DNA from 4 places in the Streptomyces sp. NPDC003943 genome. Region 4 is predicted to be linked to each of the others. Evidence: riboswitches for the same ligand, from Rfam matches in the RefSeq annotation. Region 4 holds a riboswitch; each other region holds the start of a gene.

Region 1 (4,495 bases), on a different contig from region 4:
AAGACGGGGATTCCGGGCGAGCGCAAGGCCGAGCTGATGACGCATCTGCTCAACATCGACCCGCCGGACCACACCCGGCTGCGCCGGCTGGTGTCGAAGGCGTTCACGCCGCGCCGGGTGGCGGAGTTCGCGCCGCGGGTGCAGGAGCTGACCGACCGGCTCATCGACGGCTTCGTGGAGCGGGGGAGCGCGGACCTCATCCACGAGTTCGCGTTCCCGCTGCCGATCTACGCGATCTGCGACATGCTCGGCGTGCCGGCCGAGGACCAGGACGACTTCCGCGACTGGGCCGGGATGATGATCCGGCACGGCGGCGGGCCGCGCGGCGGGGTGGCGCGGTCGGTGAAGAAGATGCGGGGCTACCTCGCCGAGCTCATCCACAAGAAGCGGGAGGAGCCGGGGGACGACCTGATCTCCGGGCTGATCAAGGCGTCGGACCACGGCGAGCACCTCACCGAGAACGAGGCCGCCGCCATGGCCTTCATCCTTCTCTTCGCCGGATTCGAGACCACGGTCAACCTGATCGGCAACGGGGTGTACGCCCTGCTCCGCAACCCCGAGCAGCGCGGCCGCCTCCAGGAGTCGATCGCGGCGGGCGAGACGGCGCTCCTGGAGACCGGCATCGAGGAGCTGCTGCGGTACGACGGACCGGTGGAGCTCGCGACCTGGCGCTTCGCCACCGAGGCACTGACCATCGGCGGCCAGGACATCCCGGCCGGCGACCCGGTCCTGGTGGTCCTCGCGGCCGCGGACCGCGACCCGGCGCGCTTCGACGAGCCGGACACGCTGGATCTGGCGCGCCGCGACAACCAGCACCTGGGATACGGGCACGGCATCCACTACTGCCTGGGGGCCCCGCTGGCGCGCCTCGAAGGACAGACGGCCCTCGCGACGCTGCTGACTCGCCTGCCAGACCTGCGACTTGGGGCCGATCCGGCGGAACTGCGGTGGCGCGGCGGGCTCATCATGCGTGGCCTGCGCACGCTTCCGGTCGAGTTCAGCGCTTCCCACAAAACCGTCCGGAACTGACGGAGCGTCAATACTGTGATCTTCGCGTGATCTGCGCTGCATCGACTTGTGACGTGCGTTCGAATGCCGCTACGTTCACCCGCAGTCTCAGCAGTCACGCGAAAGGCACTCCGCATGCGCTCCGGGAACGGACGTCACCGCAGACCCCGCCAGGCCCCCGCGATCGTCGTCGCCGCGGGAGTCACCGGCTCGGCCATGGCGCTGCCGCTGCTCGCCACCGGCTCCGCCTCCGCCGCCGACGCACCGACCTGGGACCGGGTCGCCGAGTGCGAGTCGGGCGGCGCCTGGAGCGCCAACTTCGGCAACGGTCTCTACGGCGGGCTCCAGTTCACCCAGGAGAGCTGGGAGCGGCACGGCGGCCTCGCCTACGCGCCCAGCGCCGACCTCGCCAGCCGCGCCCAGCAGATCGCGATCGCCGACAAGGCCCTCGCCGCCGGTGACACCCAGTGGGCCACCTGCGCGCCGATCGCCGGCCTGAAGAACGACGGCAAGAAGCCCGCCGTCGACCCGGGCCCGGCCACCACGCCCACGCAGTCCACGGCGCCCGTCCACGAGTCGAACCGCACCGAGGGCCTGCCCACCGAGTCGGGCACGAAGACCACCGAGCCCTCGTCGAGCGCCACGACGCCCGCCGCGCCCACCACCCCGGCCGCCCCGTCGTCCTCGACCACGCCGACCACGCCCGCCTCGCCCACCACTCCCGTGACGCCCGGGACTTCCGGTACGCCCGATGAGTCCGGTGTGTCCGGTACGCCTGGTGCGTCCGAGACGGCCCCCGCCGGCACGGGCAAGCACCGCGGTGACGCCGCGACGGAGGAACCGGGCGAGACGGACAGTACGTCCGAATCCGGACGGCATGCCGCTCCGACCGGCGACGCGACCGGTGACACGGCTACGGACAACACGGACAACACGCCCAGCACGGACGAATACACCGTCAAGCCGGGTGACAGCCTGTCGGACATTGCACAGCAGAACGCCCTGCCCGGCGGCTGGACCGCGCTCTACGACGCCAACAAGAAGACGGTCGGCACCGACCCCGACCTCATCATCCCTGGTCAGAGCCTTGAGTTGAGCCTCGGGAAGACCGCGCCCGAGGCCACGCCTGAGGGGTAGTTAGGGACTGAATGTCCGGTTCTGTGCAAGTGAGACATGAGTCTCTCTTGCCGAACGGCCGTGTCACGTCCGCAAACTTTGCGCGTTTCGCCCCTCACCTGCACAAACGTCACCTGACGGAGTGCAAGTAGGGGCGATTTTTCCGGGTTGATGGGCTTTGAACTTCCCCCGGCGGTGTGTCTACGGTCGTGACCGCTCGCCACCGCGGGCCCCGCCGACCGGTACGCCGAATCCTGCCGCCGGACGCCGGGAACAGTCGTCGCGCAAGCGCCGAAGGCAGGAGCGGGGGACCCAAGGTAAGTGCCGGCCCCGGCCGTTGAGACAGACGGCCGACGACCGGCTTGGGGTGGAGCCGCGTGCAAGGACACGCGGCCGGGCAACTCACTCGCCCGAACCCGACAGCTCACCTCGTAGGCGTCGGTGAGGAGAACTTCCATGCTGCTTTCCGGCAAGGGCAAACACCGTCGTCCGTCCAAGGCCACCCGCGTCGTCACCCTCGCCGGTGTCGCCGGCGTCGCCGTCGCCGCCCCGCTGATGACCGCGGGCACCGCCTCGGCCGCCACCGCCTCCGAGTGGGACGCCGTCGCCCAGTGCGAGTCCGGCGGCGACTGGTCCATCAACACGGGCAACGGCTTCTACGGCGGCCTGCAGTTCACCAACTCCACCTGGGCCGCCTACGGCGGCACCGCCTACGCCTCCCGCGCCGACCTGGCCTCCAAGTCGCAGCAGATCGCCGTCGCCGAGAAGGTCCTGGCGGGCCAGGGCAAGGGTGCCTGGCCGAGCTGCGGCGTGGGCCTGTCCAGCGCCTCGTACGACGGCGGCTCCGCCGAGGCCCCGGCCCCGGCCCCGAAGCCGGCCGCGCCGACGACCACCACCCAGCGCGCCGCCGAGCAGCCGACCACCCGCAGCGAGAAGCGCACCGCGCCGAAGGCCGCGAAGACCGTCACCACCCCGACCGGCAAGAAGGTCGCCAAGGGTGACGGCGAGTACAAGGTCAAGGCCGGCGACACGCTGAGCAAGATCGCCCAGACGCACCACGTCAAGGGTGGCTGGCAGAAGCTGTTCCAGCTGAACAAGAACATCGTCCAGGACGCCGACCTGATCTACCCGGGCCAGCAGCTCCACCTCAAGTGAGCCTGACGACTGTCCCCCCGCGGTGACCCTGGAACGGGCCCGGAGCCTGCGCTCCGGGCCCGTTTCGTACCGATCGGTAACCGAGGTCTTTCGTCCCTCAATGCATGCCGTTGGGTCCTTTTTCGTCCCAGGGGGCGGGCGCCCGGCTGGCCGGAGCCCCCGGGCCGGTTAGGCTCTTGTCGCAAGGCGAACGAGACCTTGCCGCATGCGTCACAACCAGCGTCACATCCCAGAAGGAGATGCTCGTGCCGTCCATCGACGTCGTCGTAGCCCGGGAAATCCTGGACTCCCGAGGCAACCCCACCGTCGAGGTCGAGGTCGGCCTCGACGACGGCAGCACCGGCCGTGCTGCCGTTCCCTCCGGTGCCTCCACTGGTGCGTTCGAGGCCATTGAGCTCCGCGACGGGGACCCCAACCGCTACCTCGGCAAGGGCGTCGAGAAGGCCGTCCTCGCCGTCATCGAGCAGATCGGCCCGGAGCTCGTCGGCTACGACGCCACCGAGCAGCGCCTGATCGACCAGGCGATGTTCGACCTGGACGCGACCGAGAACAAGGGCTCGCTCGGCGCCAACGCCATCCTCGGCGTCTCGCTCGCCGTCGCGCACGCCGCCTCCGAGGCGTCCGACCTCCCGCTCTTCCGCTACCTGGGCGGCCCGAACGCGCACCTGCTGCCCGTTCCGATGATGAACATCCTGAACGGCGGCTCGCACGCCGACTCCAACGTGGACATCCAGGAGTTCATGATCGCCCCGATCGGCGCGGAGTCCTTCTCCGAGGCCCTGCGCTGGGGCACCGAGGTCTACCACACCCTCAAGAAGGTCCTGAGGGACAAGGGTCTGTCCACCGGCCTCGGCGACGAGGGCGGCTTCGCCCCGAACCTCGGCTCCAACCGCGAGGCCCTCGACCTCATCCTCGAGGCCATCAAGCAGGCCGGCTACGTGCCCGGCAAGGACGTCGCGCTCGCGCTCGACGTGGCCGCCTCCGAGTTCTACAAGGACGGCTCGTACGAGTTCGAGGGCAAGGCCCGCTCGGCCGCCGAGATGACCGAGTACTACGAGGAGCTCGTCTCCGCGTACCCGCTCGTCTCCATCGAGGACCCGCTGTTCGAGGACGACTGGGCCGGCTGGAAGGTCATCACCGAGAAGCTCGGCGCCAAGGTGCAGCTCGTCGGCGACGACCTCTTCGTCACCAACCCGGAGCGCCTCGCCCGCGGCAT
Region 2 (4,495 bases), on a different contig from region 4:
CTCATCCCGCCGCTGATCGTCGACGAGACGGACGTCGACCGCTTCGTGACCGCCTTCACGGCCGTCATGGACGACGCCCACGGGGGCGGCGGACTGATGTGGGACTTCGGAAAGACGCTGGTCAAGCAGGCCGTGGCCCAGCGCTGAACGGGCACTGACCGGATCGCGTCGAGCGGGGTTTGCCTCTGAGGCAAGAAAGTTGCCTCAGAGGCACAAGCCTGGCGCAATGGACACATGGACCACGTCACCGACGCCGTACCGGACGTCGCCCCCCAGCTGCGGGCCCTGCGCCGGCGGCGCGGGCTCACCCTGGAGGCGGCCGCCCAGCGCGCCGGACTCTCACCGGCCCATCTGTCGAGGCTCGAGACGGGGAACCGGCAGCCCTCGCTGCCGATGCTGCTCGCGCTCTCCCGTATCTACGGTACGACGGTCTCCGAGCTGCTCGGCGAGGCGCCGCCGGAGCGCGACCCGGTCGTCCGGGCCGGGCGCTCCGAGCCGGTCGAGGCGGACGGCTGGATCTACCGCCAGGCCGGCGGCGCCGGGCGCGCCCTGCAGTGCCTGCGGGTCCACGTCCCGTACGCCACCCGCGCCGACATCGTGCGCGTCCACCCCGGCGAGGAGTGGATCCACGTCCTGGAAGGCAGGGTGCGGCTCGCGCTCGGCGAGGCGGTGCACGTCCTCGATCCCGGGGACAGCGCCCACTTCGACTCGCTCACCCCGCACCGGATCGGTGCCGCCACCCAGGCCGGGACGGAGCTGCTGTTCGTCCACACCCTGATGCAGAGCCCCGTCGCCGAGCTGTGCCTCGGCGACGGGACCCCGCACCGCCGCTAGGTCTAGAAAGGACCGACATGTCCGAGAAGTCCGTACCGGTCACCGGCGAGGAGCGCGGTGAGGGCAAGTTCCCCAAGGGCCTGGTGCTCCGGCTCTTCGCCTATCTGGTCGCCGGCCATCTCTTCGCCGCCTTCCTCTACCTGCTCTTCGCGATGGGGGCGAAGTAGCGGGACCGGAACCGCGGACCCTACGCCTCCGTGAGCATCCGCTCGCGCAGCCGCTCCCGGGTCTCCGGGGCCAGCTTCAGGCCCTCGGCGAGATAGGCGTCCACCGAGCCCCAGGTCGCCTCGATCGCCTCGAAGGCGGCCTGCAGGTACTCCACCCGCGCGTCGAAGAGCGGCGCGAGCAGCTCCATCACCTCCGGCGACATGGCGTCCGGGGCGGTGGAGCTGCGCTGCACCTTGTAGCGGCGGTGCGGGGCGTTGGACTTCAGGTAGTCCGCCTCGATCGCCTCCCGCTCGACGCCGAGCGCGAGCAGGGATATCGCGATCGCCAGACCCGCGCGGTCCTTGCCGGCCGCGCAGTGCATCAGGACCGGGACGCTGTCCTCGGCCATCGCGTGCAGGATCCGGCTGTGCTCAGCCGTCTTCTCGACAATCATCTTCCGGTACGAACCGGACATCCGGGCCGCGGCCTTGCCGTCCGCCAGGAGCTCGCGCAGCTGCGCCAGGTCGCCCGTGCGCACCAGCTTCCAGAACTCCTTGCCGTCGGCCGGATCGCTCAGCGGGATGTTCACGTTCCGTGTCCCCGGAAGGTCCACGTCCGGTCCCTCGACCTTCCGGTCCGCGTCGTTGCGGAAGTCGAACACCGTGTGCAGGGCCAGGGTGGTGAGGAACGCGGTGTCCTCCGGGGTGGCGTGCGCCAGGTGACCGCTGCGGAAGAGGCGCCCGGGGCGCACCTCCCGGCCGTCCGTGGTCGGCAGCCCGCCCAGGTCACGGAAGTTGCGTACGCCGGCGAGCTCGGGCTCGGTGGTCGCTTGCGTCAAGGTTGCTCCTGGTCTCTCGAGATCGGCTCCTGGGGCAATCATCCAGGGTCGACCGCCCCCGGCATACCCCCTCGGGCGGGAATGGGCGATCTGTCCGTATTGCGGGTTTGGTGATAACGCGCCCTGGTTGCAGGGGAGATGGGAATCGGAGCGTGAGCAGCGTCATAAACGTGACGGACCGTGGCTGATCGTCTTTTTCAAATTCCCTCGCGGAAAGGGAAATCGAGGGTCCGTCATCGACGCAGGGTGACCGGAATTCCGGCCGGATATCGCTCGATCAAGAGTGGCCGAAAAACCGTGGCTTGTTCCCGTCGACCCGGCTCGTCTAGCGTCGCGCTCAATCCGGACGGACCGCCGAATCCTGCCGCCGCCCGGAATCCGCACCCATCCGTGTCAGGCAGGAGCGGGGGACCCAGGTACTTTGCCGATCCCTCGATGCAGCACCCACGAAGGACGGCTCGGGGTGAAGCCGCGACCACGCGGCCGGACATCTCCAGTCCGAACCCGACAGCTCACCTCGCAGGCGACGGAGAGGAACTCGCCATGCCCGCGAAGGGTAAGCACCGCCGTCCCAAGGCCAACCCGATCAGCCGCGGGTTCGTCGCCGCCGGCGCGGGTGGCGCCGTCGTCGCGCTCCCGCTGATCGGCGCGACCGGCGCCCACGCCGCCGAGCAGGCCGCCCCGACCGTGACGCCCCAGCGGGTCGCCGCCGTGGCCCCCGCCGCCGTCACTCCCGCCGCCGTCACTCCCGCCCAGGCCCACGCCGCCGCCCCGGTCTCGTACACCGTGGTCCGCGGCGACTACCTGTCGAAGATCGCCACCGACCACCACCTGGCCGGCGGCTGGCACAAGCTCTACCGCGACAACCGCCAGGTCATCGGCGAGAACCCCTCGCTGATCCTGCCCGGCATGAAGCTGACCCTCGGCGCCAAGAGCCACGCCAAGGCCCACCCGGCGAAGGCCCACCCGGCGAAGGCCCACGCGGCCAAGGCCGGCGGCGAGCAGCGCGCCTCGCGCAGCGCCGAGCGCTCCGCCGCGACCACCTCCGCTCCGGCCGCCGCCCCGGCTTCGGCCGCGACGACCTCCTCCTCCGGCTGGGTCGTCCCGCTCAACGGCGGCATCTCCACCCCGTACAAGCAGCCGGGCTCCATGTGGTCCTCCGGCTACCACACGGGCGTCGACTTCATCGCCGACACCGGCACGGCCGTCCACGCCGTCGGCCCCGGCACCGTCTACTCCGCCGGCTGGGGCGGCGCCTACGGCAACCAGATCGTCATCCAGCACGCCGACGGCACCTTCTCCCAGTACGGCCACCTCTCCTCGATCTCGGTGAGCGCCGGCCAGACCGTCACCGGCGGCCAGGTGATCGGCCTCTCCGGCTCGACCGGCAACTCCACCGGCCCGCACCTCCACTTCGAGATGCGCACCGGGCCGGACTACGGCTCCGACATCGACCCGCTGGCCGCGCTGCGCCAGCACGGCGTCAACATCTGACGCCGCTGACGAAACGTCAGTGACGAGGCCCCGGCACGAGCACGTGCCGGGGCCTCGCTTATTCCTCATTGGCGCGATCTTTACCAGGTGGCATATGTCACCCGCCGTCAACCCCTCCTTACGGTCGCGTAGGTCACATCCATAAGGGAAAGATGAGTTCCCGTGGCAGACGATTCGAGATCACGAGACAAGAACGCATTCGGGTCGTACGCGGCGATCGGTGACAGCTTCACCGAGGGCGTGGGAGACCCCGGGCCCGACGGGAATTTCGTCGGCTGGGCGGACCGATTCGCGGTCCTGCTCGCCGACCAGCTGCCTGAGCACGACGCCTTCCGCTACGCCAACCTGGCCGTACGGGGGCGCCTTCTCGACCAGATCGTCACGGAACAGGTCCCACGGGCGAAGGAACTCGCCCCGGACCTGGTGACCTTCTGCGCCGGGGGCAACGACATCATCCGCCCCGGGACCGACCCCGACGACGTCGCCGAGCGTTTCGAGCGCGCCGTCGCCGACCTGACCTCCGCCGTCGGCACCGTCATGGTGACGACCGGCTTCGACACCAAGGAAGTGGCGCTCCTCAAGCACCTGCGCGGCAAGATCGCCACGTACAACGGGCACGTCCGGGCCATCGCCGACCGCTACGGCTGCCCCGTGCTCGACCTGTGGTCGCTCAGGTCCGTCCAGGACCGCCGCGCCTGGGACGAGGACCGGCTGCACCTCTCGCCCGAGGGCCACACCCGGGTCGCGCTGCGCGCCGCCCAGGTCCTCGGCCTGCCGGTGCCGGCCGACCCGGAGCAGCCGTGGCCGCCGCTGCCGCCGCGGGGCGCCCTCGAGGTCACCAAGGACGACATCCACTGGGCCAAGGAGCACCTGGTCCCGTGGATCGGGCGCCGGCTGCGCGGCGAGAGCTCCGGCGACCACGTCGAGGCCAAGCGCCCCGACCTGCTGCCGCTCTGATGCCGCTGCAGACGCCCCTCTAGGGGGCGTCCCGCCATGCCGTGTTCGCCGGGACGCGTTCCAGGACGCCCCCGGCGAACACGTCGTACAGCGGCAGCGTCTCCAGATGGACGTAGCCGATGTGGCAGTCGCACCGCGCGAGCGGGCAGGCCCGGGGGCGCAGCGCGGCGCGGTACGAGCCGTCGTAGAGGTTGCCGAGCTCGGCGCGGACGAAGTGGCAGCGCC
Region 3 (4,495 bases), on a different contig from region 4:
CAAGACGTCCGGCGGCGTCGAGGTGCCGCAGATCGAGGCGGCCGTCGACGAGGAGCTGGCCCGGTTCGCGGCCGAGGGCCCGACGCCCGAGGAGATGGAGCGCGCCCAGGCCCAGTTGGAGCGCGAGTGGCTGGACCGGCTCGGCACGGTCGCCGGCCGCGCCGACGAACTGTGCCGGTACGCGGTGCTGTTCGGCGACCCGCAGCTGGCGCTGACCGCCGTCGACCGGGTCCTCGACATCACCGCCGAGGAGGTGCAGGAGGTCGCCAAGGCCCGGCTGCGCCCGGACAACCGCGCCGTCCTGGTCTACGAGCCCGTGGGCCAGGCCGACGAAGCCGACCACAGCGACGAGGAAGAGGGAGCGGAGCAGTGACCGACGCTGCCGCGTCTTTGACGAGCATGGACTTCCACCCGCAGCCCCAGCCGGGCATCGCCAAGCCCTGGGCCTTCCCGGCCCCGGAGCGCGGCGCGCTCGACAACGGCCTGACCGTGCTGCGCTGCCACCGCCCCGGCCAGCAGGTGGTGGCCGTCGAGATCTTCCTCGACGCCCCGCTGGACGCCGAGCCCGAGGGGCTCGACGGCGTCGCCACGATCATGGCCCGGGCGCTGTCCGAGGGCACCGACCAGCGCTCCGCCGAGGAGTACGCCGCCGAGCTGGAGCGCTGCGGCGCCACCCTCGACGCGCACGCCGACCACCCCGGCGTACGGGTCTCCCTGGAGGTCCCGGTCTCCCGGCTGTCCAAGGGCCTCGGCCTGCTCGCCGAGGCGCTGATCGCCCCGGCGTTCGCCAAGTCCGAGGTCGAGCGCCTGGTGCGCAACCGGCTCGACGAGATCCCGCACGAGACGGCCAACCCGGGCCGCCGGGCCGCCAAGCAGCTCTCCAAGGAGCTGTTCCCGGCCTCCTCGCGGATGTCCCGGCCCCGCCAGGGCACCGAGGAGACCGTCGAGGCGATCGACGCCGCCGCCGTCCGCGCCTTCTACGACGCGCACGTGCGGCCGGCCGCGGCCACCGCCGTGGTCGTCGGCGACCTCACTGACGTCGACCTGGACCAGGTGCTCGCCGAGACCCTCGGCGTCTGGACCGGCGCGCCGGCCGCGCCGCGCCCCATGGCGCCCATCACGGCCGACGACACCGGCCGGGTCGTCATCGTGGACCGCCCGGGCGCCGTCCAGACGCAGCTGCTCATCGGCCGCGTCGGCGCAGACCGCCACGACCGGGTCTGGCCGGCCCAGGTGCTCGGCACGTACTGCCTCGGCGGCACCCTCACCTCCCGCCTGGACCGCGTGCTGCGCGAGGAGAAGGGCTACACGTACGGCGTGCGCGCCTTCGGCCAGGTGCTGCGCTCGGACGCCGCGGGCCACGGCGCGTCGATGCTCGCCATCAGCGGCTCGGTGGACACCCCGAACACCGGCCCGGCACTTGATGACCTGTGGAAGGTGCTGCGCACCCTGGCCGCCGAGGGTCTCACCGACGCCGAGCGCGACGTGGCCGTGCAGAACCTGGTGGGTGTCGCCCCGCTGAAGTACGAGACCGCCGCCTCCGTCGCGGGCACGCTGGCCGACCAGGTCGAGCAGCACCTCCCGGACGACTACCAGGCGCACCTGTACGCGCGCCTGGCCGAGACCGGCACGGTGGAGGCGACCGCGGCCGTGGTCAACGCCTTCCCGGTGGACCGGCTGGTCACCGTCCTGGTCGGCGACGCCTCGCAGATCGAGGAGCCGGTGCGGGCGCTCGGCATCGGTGAAGTGACCGTGGTCACCGGCTGATTGAGCCCTCGTCACGAGGACCCTGACGACCTGGTTCGTCAGGGTCCTCGTCATTTGTCCGTATTGCGGGCGAGTGTTGCTGAATGACCTGTGGCAAGTCTTACAAACTGGCGCGTCTGTTTGGCGATTGACTGAAGATCCGCCTAGCGTCGACGCGACTGTTCGCCCGTTGCACGACGCCGCACCCGCGGCGAACGGACAGTCATCGCCGAGTCCCCGCAAGGCGCGAGCCTGGGGAGCCGGGGACCCACTCGAAGTCCCTGGGGTGAATCGGACGCCTTCGCTCCGCGCGGAGGGGCCCGTAGGAGACCTTCCTGCTCCGAACCCGTCAGCTAACCCGGTAGGCGAGAGGGAAGGAAAGGATCAGCCACTTCATGGCGTTCACCCGTGCCACCGGGAAGCATCGTGGTCCGAGCCGTCTGACGCGCCGTGGCGCGGGCATCGCCGGCGTGGCGACGCTCGCCACCACCGGCGTCATCGGCACCCTCGCCTCCCCGGCGCTCGCCGCCGACACGGAGAGCCCCTCCCCTGAGGACACCGGTCTCACCCAGGTGATCACCGAGGAGTCCCTCACCGAGCACGTCGACGCCCAGGCCGCCGCCCAGGAGAAGCAGGCCTTCGAGGCCGCCGCCCGCGTCAAGGCCGCCGCCGAGGCGAAGCGCAAGGCCGAGGCCCGCGCCAAGGAGATCCGCGAGGCCAAGGAGCGCGCCGCCCGCGAGGCCGAGCGCAAGCGCCTGAACTCCTTCCAGGCCCCCGTCGCCCACTCGTACGTCTCCACCGGCTACAACACCGGCGGCTCGCTCTGGTCCTCCGGCCACCACTCCGGCATCGACTTCCACGCCGCCTACGGCACGACGGTCGTCTCCGTCGGCTCCGGCACCGTCGTCGAGGCCGGCTGGGGCGGCGCGTACGGCAACAACATCGTCATCCGGATGAACGACGGCACGTACACCCAGTACGGCCACCTGTCCGCCATCCGGGTGCACGTCGGCCAGAAGGTCACCCCCGGCGAGCAGATCGGCGTCTCCGGCTCCTCCGGCAACTCCACGGGCCCGCACCTCCACTTCGAGGCCCGTACCAGCCCCGAGTACGGCTCGGACATCGACCCCGTCGCGTACCTGCGCGCCCGCGGCGTCGACGTCTGACGTCCGTCTCCCCGCTCAGCGCGAAGAAGCCCCGGCTCGAACGAGCCGGGGCCTTTTTCGTCCCTGAATTACCGGTCGGCATCGGAAATTCCCGCGTCCTGCAATAGAGTCACCGGACAGGCGCCGCCCGACGGGGTTTAGCGCGGAGAAAAGCGGAGGTCGGACATGCGCATTCCCGCGCAGTCGGTATGCACGGCGATCCGGGACGACATCGTCTCCGGTGTGTACGCGCGGGGCGCCAGACTGACGGAGGAACAGCTCGCCCGCCGCTACGGGGTCTCCCGCGTCCCGGTCCGCGAGGCACTGCGCACCCTGGAGTCCGAGGGCTTCGTCGTCACCCGTCGGCACGCCGGCGCCCAGGTCGCCGAACCGGGCGAGCAGGAGGCCGCCGACCTCCTCGACATGCGCTCCCTGCTCGAACCCCTCGGCGCCCACCGGGCCGCCCAGCGTCGCACCGAGGCCCACCTCAAGGTGCTGCGCGGCCTGGTCAGGCTGGGTCAGGAGCGGGCCCGGCACGGCCGGAGCGAGGACCTGCGCGCACTCGACGGCTGGTTCCACGAGACCCTGGCGCAGGCGTCCGGCAGCCCGCCGCTCACCGCGCTGCTCTCCCAGCTGCGGCAGAAGATCGCCTGGATGTACGCGACCGAGCCGGCCGAACGGCCCGCGGACTCCTGGGCCGAGCACGGCGCGATCGTGGACGCCGTCGCGCGCGGCGACGCCGAGCGGGCCCGCGCGCTCACCGCGCTGCACGTGGAGCGGGCGGCGCCGCGGCTCCGGCTGAAACATCCGGAGCGGACCCGTGTGAGGGTTTCGCAACATGCCGTAAACAATGCGGGAGCACGGAATTAACGTGCCCGCCGTATACAAAGAGGCGGGTAATTCGACGAGCCCTGTTCCGGGCTGCCCGAAATCAATTTCCGTCGATATTCCTCGCGACGACTGAAGTCGCGATGACCGAAGTCGTGATGACCGAAGTCGCGCCGACGGAAAAGAGCCGCACCAGCCGGATGACCGGTGGGCGCGGCTCTTCTCCGATCCGCCGCCGGGGAGGACGGGGAGGATCGGGCCAGACGGGTCGGGCGGGTCAGACGGTCTCGGGGAGCTCGTCGAGACCCTCGGCGACCAGCCTCGCCAGGCGGTCGAGCGCGGCCTCGGCGCCGTCGGCGTCCGACGCGAGCACGATCTCCTCGCCGCCCTGCGCGCCCAGGCCGAGCACCGCGAGCATGGACGCGGCGTTGACCGGGTTGCCGTCGGCCTTGGCGATCGTCACGGGGACGCCGGAGGCCGTGGCGGCACGGACGAAGATGGAGGCGGGGCGGGCGTGCAGGCCCTCGGCCCAGCCGACGTTGACGCGGCGCTCAGCCATGGTGGTAGCCCTTCAACATTCAGCGGTTGTCTAGACCAGTCTCTCACACGCAACCGGTGTCACTGTCGTACCCCGGCCGTACGCTTTCCCCATGCAGAGCGCGTCGGAACAGCCCGAACAGCCGGAGCACGCGTACCCCGACCACTGGGAAGCGGACGTGGTCCTGAGGGACGGCGGCACCGCGCGCATCCGCCCGATCACCACCGACGACGCCGAG
Region 4 (4,495 bases):
CGTCCACGGGGCCGAGCCTACTCTCCACGCGCTCCGCCGCCTGCTCCACCTGCTCCGGCACGGACATGTCCACCGGCACGACGAGGGCCTCACCGCCGGCCCGCTCGACCTCGTCGGCCGCCGCGTCGAGCCCCACCCGGCCCCGGGCGAGCAGCGCCACCCGCGCGCCCGCCGCCCCGAACGCACGCGCGGTCGCCCGCCCCACACCGGCGCTCGCGCCGGTGACGACCACGGTGCGTCCCGCGAACGACAGCGACTGGCGCCGCACGTTCAGCCGCACGGCGAGTCCCTCCAGGAACGTGACGACGTCGGAGCTGCGCGTCATGGCCGCTCCTCACGCGCACGACGCGGGGACCCGGGGCGGTGCCGCCTCACCAGCGGTACCAGCGGGAGCCCGAGCTGCGCACCAGGAAGCCCAGCAGCCAGACGACGAGCAGGGCCAGAGCGATCCACCACAGCACGTGGGCGGCGAATCCCACGCCGAAGAGCAGCAGGAGAACCAGCAGGACGAGGAGCAGGGCGATCATGACGCGCCTCCTTCGGTGACACGTTCGGTAGCGCTTGGCTGCGCGGCTACCCGCCCCTGGTGCCCGTAACCCCTTCAACCTCTCCCGGCGGTCCGGCGGTCCGGCGGTCCGGCGGTCACAGGGCGTCGGCGGCGGTCCGCAGGTCGGCGACCAGGCCCGCGTACATCTCCTCGCGGTCCCCGCCGCTCCGCGCCCGCAGGATGGCGGACGGATGGACGGTCGCGAGCACCCGCAGGTCCCCGCTCTCCCCGTCCGGCAGCGGCCGGGGTACGCCGCGGTCGGTGCCGACCCGGAACGACGGCCCGAGCAGGGCGCGGCCGGCCGTCGCGCCCAGCGTGACCACGAGCTCGGGCGAGACCAGCCGGAGCTCGGCGCGCAGCCAGGGGCGGCAGGCGAGGGTCTCGCGCAGGGTCGGCGTCTTGTGGATGCGGCGCTTGCGGGTCTCGTCCTGGGTGAACTTGAAGTGCTTGACCGCGTTCGTGAGGTACACCCCGTCCTCGTCGATGCCCGCCTCGCGCAGCGCCCGCGACAGCAGCCGGCCCGCCGGCCCGACGAACGGCTCGCCCTCCCGGTCCTCCTGGTCGCCGGGCTGTTCGCCGACCAGCATCAGCCGCGCGTGCGCGTCGCCGCGCCCGAAGACCGTGCCGGTCGTGTTCTCGTGCAGCGGGCAGCCCCGGCAGTCCGCCGCGGCACGCCGGTGCGCGGGGATGCCGCCGCGCGCCGGCAGGAAGGGGGTGGCGTCGTACGACTCGGGGCCGGTGCCGGTGCCGGTGCCGGTGCCGTCGTCATGGGTGCTGTTCATGGGCCCTCCTCGACTCCACGGCTACCCCGAATCACGCCGGGCAAATCGGACTATATTTACCCATTCTATTCAAATGGAGAAATGCGGATGAGGTGCCTCATGAGTGCATTTAGTAGATAAGGCGGGGCGCGGTCGGTGCGGGTGATTCGGGTCACGGTCCGCCCGGCTCGGCCGATGCTGGCGCGGCGTCAAGTCCGCACCTCCCGAAAAGGGTTGGGGAATCGGGTCCAGGTAAGCGGAATGATCCTTTTGTGTTTCCGGGAAAGGTCATTTCCGGTGCGCTAATTCCGTCTTGTTTTCGTCGTTTGTTTTCGCATACGGTCACGCCGCAACCGGACGGAAACGCCGAATCCTGCCACCGCCCGGAAACCGCACTCACCACACTCGCCCGGCAGGAGCGGGGGACCCAGGTTTGCCGCCGGTCCCGGGATCCCGGGACGGCTAGGGGTGAAGCCGTGCGCGCCACGGCCGGGCATCTCCTGCCCGAACCCGACAGCTCACCTCGCAGGCGGAGGAGAGGAATTCGCCATGCGTGGACACGGGAAGCACCGACGCCCCAAGCGCACCCCGCTCGCTCGCTCCCTCGCCGTCGCCGGCCTCACCGGCAGCGCCGCACTCGCCCTGCCGCTGGCCGGGGCGACCGGCGCCGTGGCGGCCGAGCCGCACGCGGCCCAGACCGTCGCAGTCGAAAAGGCCGTGGCGCAGACGGCCGTACGGAAGGCCGTGCAGGCCGGTCCGGTCCGGTATTCCGTCGTCGCCGGTGACTCGCTTTCCGGGATCGCCGAGAAGTACTCGGTCCGGGGCGGCTGGAAGAAGATCTACCAGGACAACCGCCGGGCCATCGGCCACGACCCCCGGCTCATCCGGCCCGGGCTGAAGCTGACCGTCGACCCGACGTCCCGGCAGGCCCCGGCGGCCCCGCGCTTCACCGGCGCGAGCGCGAGCGCGGCGGGCACCGTGGTCCAGGCGTCCGTCCCGGCCGCGGCCACGACCGCCAAGACCGCCAAGACCGCCGGCTCCGGCACGTACGCGAACAACCTCGACGGTTGGATCCGCGAGGCCCTCGACGTCATGGCCCGCAACGGCATCCCCGGCAGCTACGACGGCATCTACCGCAACATCATGCGCGAGTCCTCGGGCAACCCGCAGGCCATCAACAACTGGGACTCCAACGCGGTCGCCGGCACCCCGTCCAAGGGCCTGCTCCAGGTGATCGACCCCACCTTCCAGGCGTACCACGTGGCCGGCACCGCCGACGACGTCTACGACCCGGTCGCCAACATCGCCGCGGCCTGCAACTACGCCGCCGCCAAGTACGGCTCCATCGACAACGTCTTCGGCGCCTACTGACCGTTCCTCTTCCGTGCCGCCCGGCCCCCCGAATGGACCGGGCGGTACGAAAAGAGGTACGAAGTCCTGCGTGAAGGATCAACCTCAGGGGCCGCAGGAGCCGCAAGGATCGCAGATGTCGCAGGTGTCGCAGGAGCCTCAGGATCAGGAACCCCAGGACTCCCGGAGCGCGACCGTCCGGGTGTTCATCGCCCTGGCGCCGCCCGACGAAGCCAAGGAGGAGCTGGCCCGCGAGCTGCGGCCCGCCTACGAGGCGTACCCGACCCTGCGGCAGAACCGCATCGAGGACTGGCACATCACCCTGGCCTTCCTCGGCGAGCTCCCCGCCGCGGCCGTCCCGCCGCTGCGACCCGCGCTCGCGGAACTCGCCGCCGCGCGCCGGCCGCTGGAACTGACGCTGCGCGGCGGCGGCCACTTCGACGAACGGGTGCTGTGGAGCGGCATCGCCGGCGACCTGGAAGGGCTGCACCTCCTCGCCGCTGACGTCCGCGCCGTCGTGAAGGCGTGCGGCATCCCCTTCGAGGACCGCCCGCTGCGCCCGCACCTCACCCTGGCCCGGGCCCGCCGCGGCGACACGGCCTCCGTGGCCGCGGTCGCCGCCGGCCTCGGAGGCTTCACCGGCCGTACCTGGCGCACCGAGCGCCTGCACCTCGTCGGCAGCAACTTCGGCCGCGGCCCCGCGCCCATCCGCTACCGCGACATCGAGTCCTGGCCCCTCGGCGAGCCCCTCGGCGGGCCCCTCGGCGGCCGCTGACCGGGCCGAAGAGGCGGGGTGTCGCCTCGCGTGGCCGCTCTCCTACAGTGCGTGATGCACCGGTCCCGCCGAGTCAGGAGAAGCCCGTGGCCGTAGCAGTGCCCGAACTCGATGCCGCCGCCGTCGAGCGGTGGCGGGCCGGAGGTGGAGAGCTCGTCGACCTCTTCGCCCAGGCGCGCGACGCACACGGCGGGGTCGCCGGGGTGCGGATCGGGGAGCGGCCCACCGTCGTGGTGACCGGCGCCGAGGCGGTGCGGCAGGTGCTCGCCGTGCGCCCCGACCGGTACGTGAAGCGCTCGCACCGGGCCCGGCTGCTCGTCGGCGACGGGGTGCTCTCCGCGACGGGCGAGGCGTGGCAGCGCCAACGCCGCATGCTGCAGGCCCAGTTCACCGGCCGCGGGATGCGCAGGTATGAGCAGCGGATCGCCGCGGCCGCCCGGACGACCGCGGCGCGCTGGGACGCGTACGCCCGTACGGGGGAGGTCTTCGACGTCGGCGAGGAGATGCGGCGCTTCGCCCTGGACACCATCTGGCGCTCGCTCACCGGGCACGCCCTCGACCCCGTGACGGAACGCGAACTGGCCGCCCTCCCCGAGGTGGTGGCCGCGATGCCGAGCCTGCCCGCCGACAGCGCCACCGCCCGGGCGGCCGTCGCCGCCGAGCTGGCGCGGATTGACGCGGTGGCGCACCACGCCGTCGCCGCCGCCCGCGACGGCGGCGCCGGCCCCGAAGGGCCGGGCCTCCTGCACGTACTCGTCGAGGCCGGCGAGACCCGTCCGGAGTACACCGACCGGCTGATCCGCGACGAACTCGTCACCCTGATGCTCGCCGGCCACGAGACCACCGCCACCACCCTCACCTGGCTGCATCTCCTCCTCGACCGGCACCCGGAGGAGCGCGAGCGGGCGCTCGCGGCCGGGCCCGAGGGCTCACCCGAACGGCAGCAGGCGGTGTCGGCGCTCGTCCACGAGACCCTCCGTCTCTATCCGTCCGCCTGGATCCTGCCGCGCAGCGCGGCCGAGGACGACGTCCTCGACGGACACGCGGTGGCGGCGGGCACCG

What was found. A riboswitch is a leader RNA that binds a small molecule or an ion and turns the genes downstream of it on or off. The one in region 4 is predicted to bind cyclic di-AMP.
Region 1: linked by a shared signal. The riboswitch ahead of ACWEV0_RS23215 (transglycosylase family protein) and the one ahead of ACWEV0_RS12040 (transglycosylase SLT domain-containing protein) in region 4 are both predicted to bind cyclic di-AMP.
Region 2: linked by a shared signal. The riboswitch ahead of ACWEV0_RS13180 (M23 family metallopeptidase) and the one ahead of ACWEV0_RS12040 (transglycosylase SLT domain-containing protein) in region 4 are both predicted to bind cyclic di-AMP.
Region 3: linked by a shared signal. The riboswitch ahead of ACWEV0_RS19440 (M23 family metallopeptidase) and the one ahead of ACWEV0_RS12040 (transglycosylase SLT domain-containing protein) in region 4 are both predicted to bind cyclic di-AMP.

What each region holds. Positions count from the first base shown of each region.
Region 1 covers NZ_JBSGIW010000059.1:27,528-32,022, reverse strand. Annotated here, with positions in the region: gene ACWEV0_RS23225 (cytochrome P450 family protein) at 1-1,029, shown strand, start outside; gene ACWEV0_RS23220 (transglycosylase family protein) at 1,144-2,145, shown strand; cyclic di-AMP (ydaO/yuaA leader) riboswitch at 2,404-2,577, shown strand; gene ACWEV0_RS23215 (transglycosylase family protein) at 2,581-3,279, shown strand; gene eno (phosphopyruvate hydratase) at 3,519-4,495, shown strand, end outside.
Region 2 covers NZ_JBSGIW010000024.1:46,923-51,417, reverse strand. Annotated here, with positions in the region: gene ACWEV0_RS13200 (aspartate aminotransferase family protein) at 1-147, shown strand, start outside; gene ACWEV0_RS13195 (helix-turn-helix domain-containing protein) at 235-834, shown strand; gene ACWEV0_RS13190 (DUF6126 family protein) at 852-1,001, shown strand; gene ACWEV0_RS13185 (tyrosine-protein phosphatase) at 1,022-1,861, opposite strand; cyclic di-AMP (ydaO/yuaA leader) riboswitch at 2,191-2,358, shown strand; gene ACWEV0_RS13180 (M23 family metallopeptidase) at 2,363-3,313, shown strand; gene ACWEV0_RS13175 (SGNH/GDSL hydrolase family protein) at 3,476-4,270, shown strand; gene ACWEV0_RS13170 (STM4011 family radical SAM protein) at 4,290-4,495, opposite strand, start outside.
Region 3 covers NZ_JBSGIW010000044.1:20,613-25,107, reverse strand. Annotated here, with positions in the region: gene ACWEV0_RS19450 (M16 family metallopeptidase) at 1-373, shown strand, start outside; gene ACWEV0_RS19445 (M16 family metallopeptidase) at 400-1,767, shown strand; cyclic di-AMP (ydaO/yuaA leader) riboswitch at 1,964-2,129, shown strand; gene ACWEV0_RS19440 (M23 family metallopeptidase) at 2,142-2,912, shown strand; gene ACWEV0_RS19435 (GntR family transcriptional regulator) at 3,078-3,761, shown strand; gene ACWEV0_RS19430 (HPr family phosphocarrier protein) at 3,997-4,278, opposite strand; gene ACWEV0_RS19425 (bifunctional acetate--CoA ligase family protein/GNAT family N-acetyltransferase) at 4,370-4,495, shown strand, end outside.
Region 4 covers NZ_JBSGIW010000021.1:54,499-58,993, reverse strand. Annotated here, with positions in the region: gene ACWEV0_RS12055 (SDR family oxidoreductase) at 1-325, opposite strand, end outside; gene ACWEV0_RS12050 (hydrophobic protein) at 372-527, opposite strand; gene ACWEV0_RS12045 (UdgX family uracil-DNA binding protein) at 643-1,329, opposite strand; cyclic di-AMP (ydaO/yuaA leader) riboswitch at 1,696-1,853, shown strand; gene ACWEV0_RS12040 (transglycosylase SLT domain-containing protein) at 1,858-2,679, shown strand; gene thpR (RNA 2',3'-cyclic phosphodiesterase) at 2,795-3,433, shown strand; gene ACWEV0_RS12030 (cytochrome P450) at 3,520-4,495, shown strand, end outside.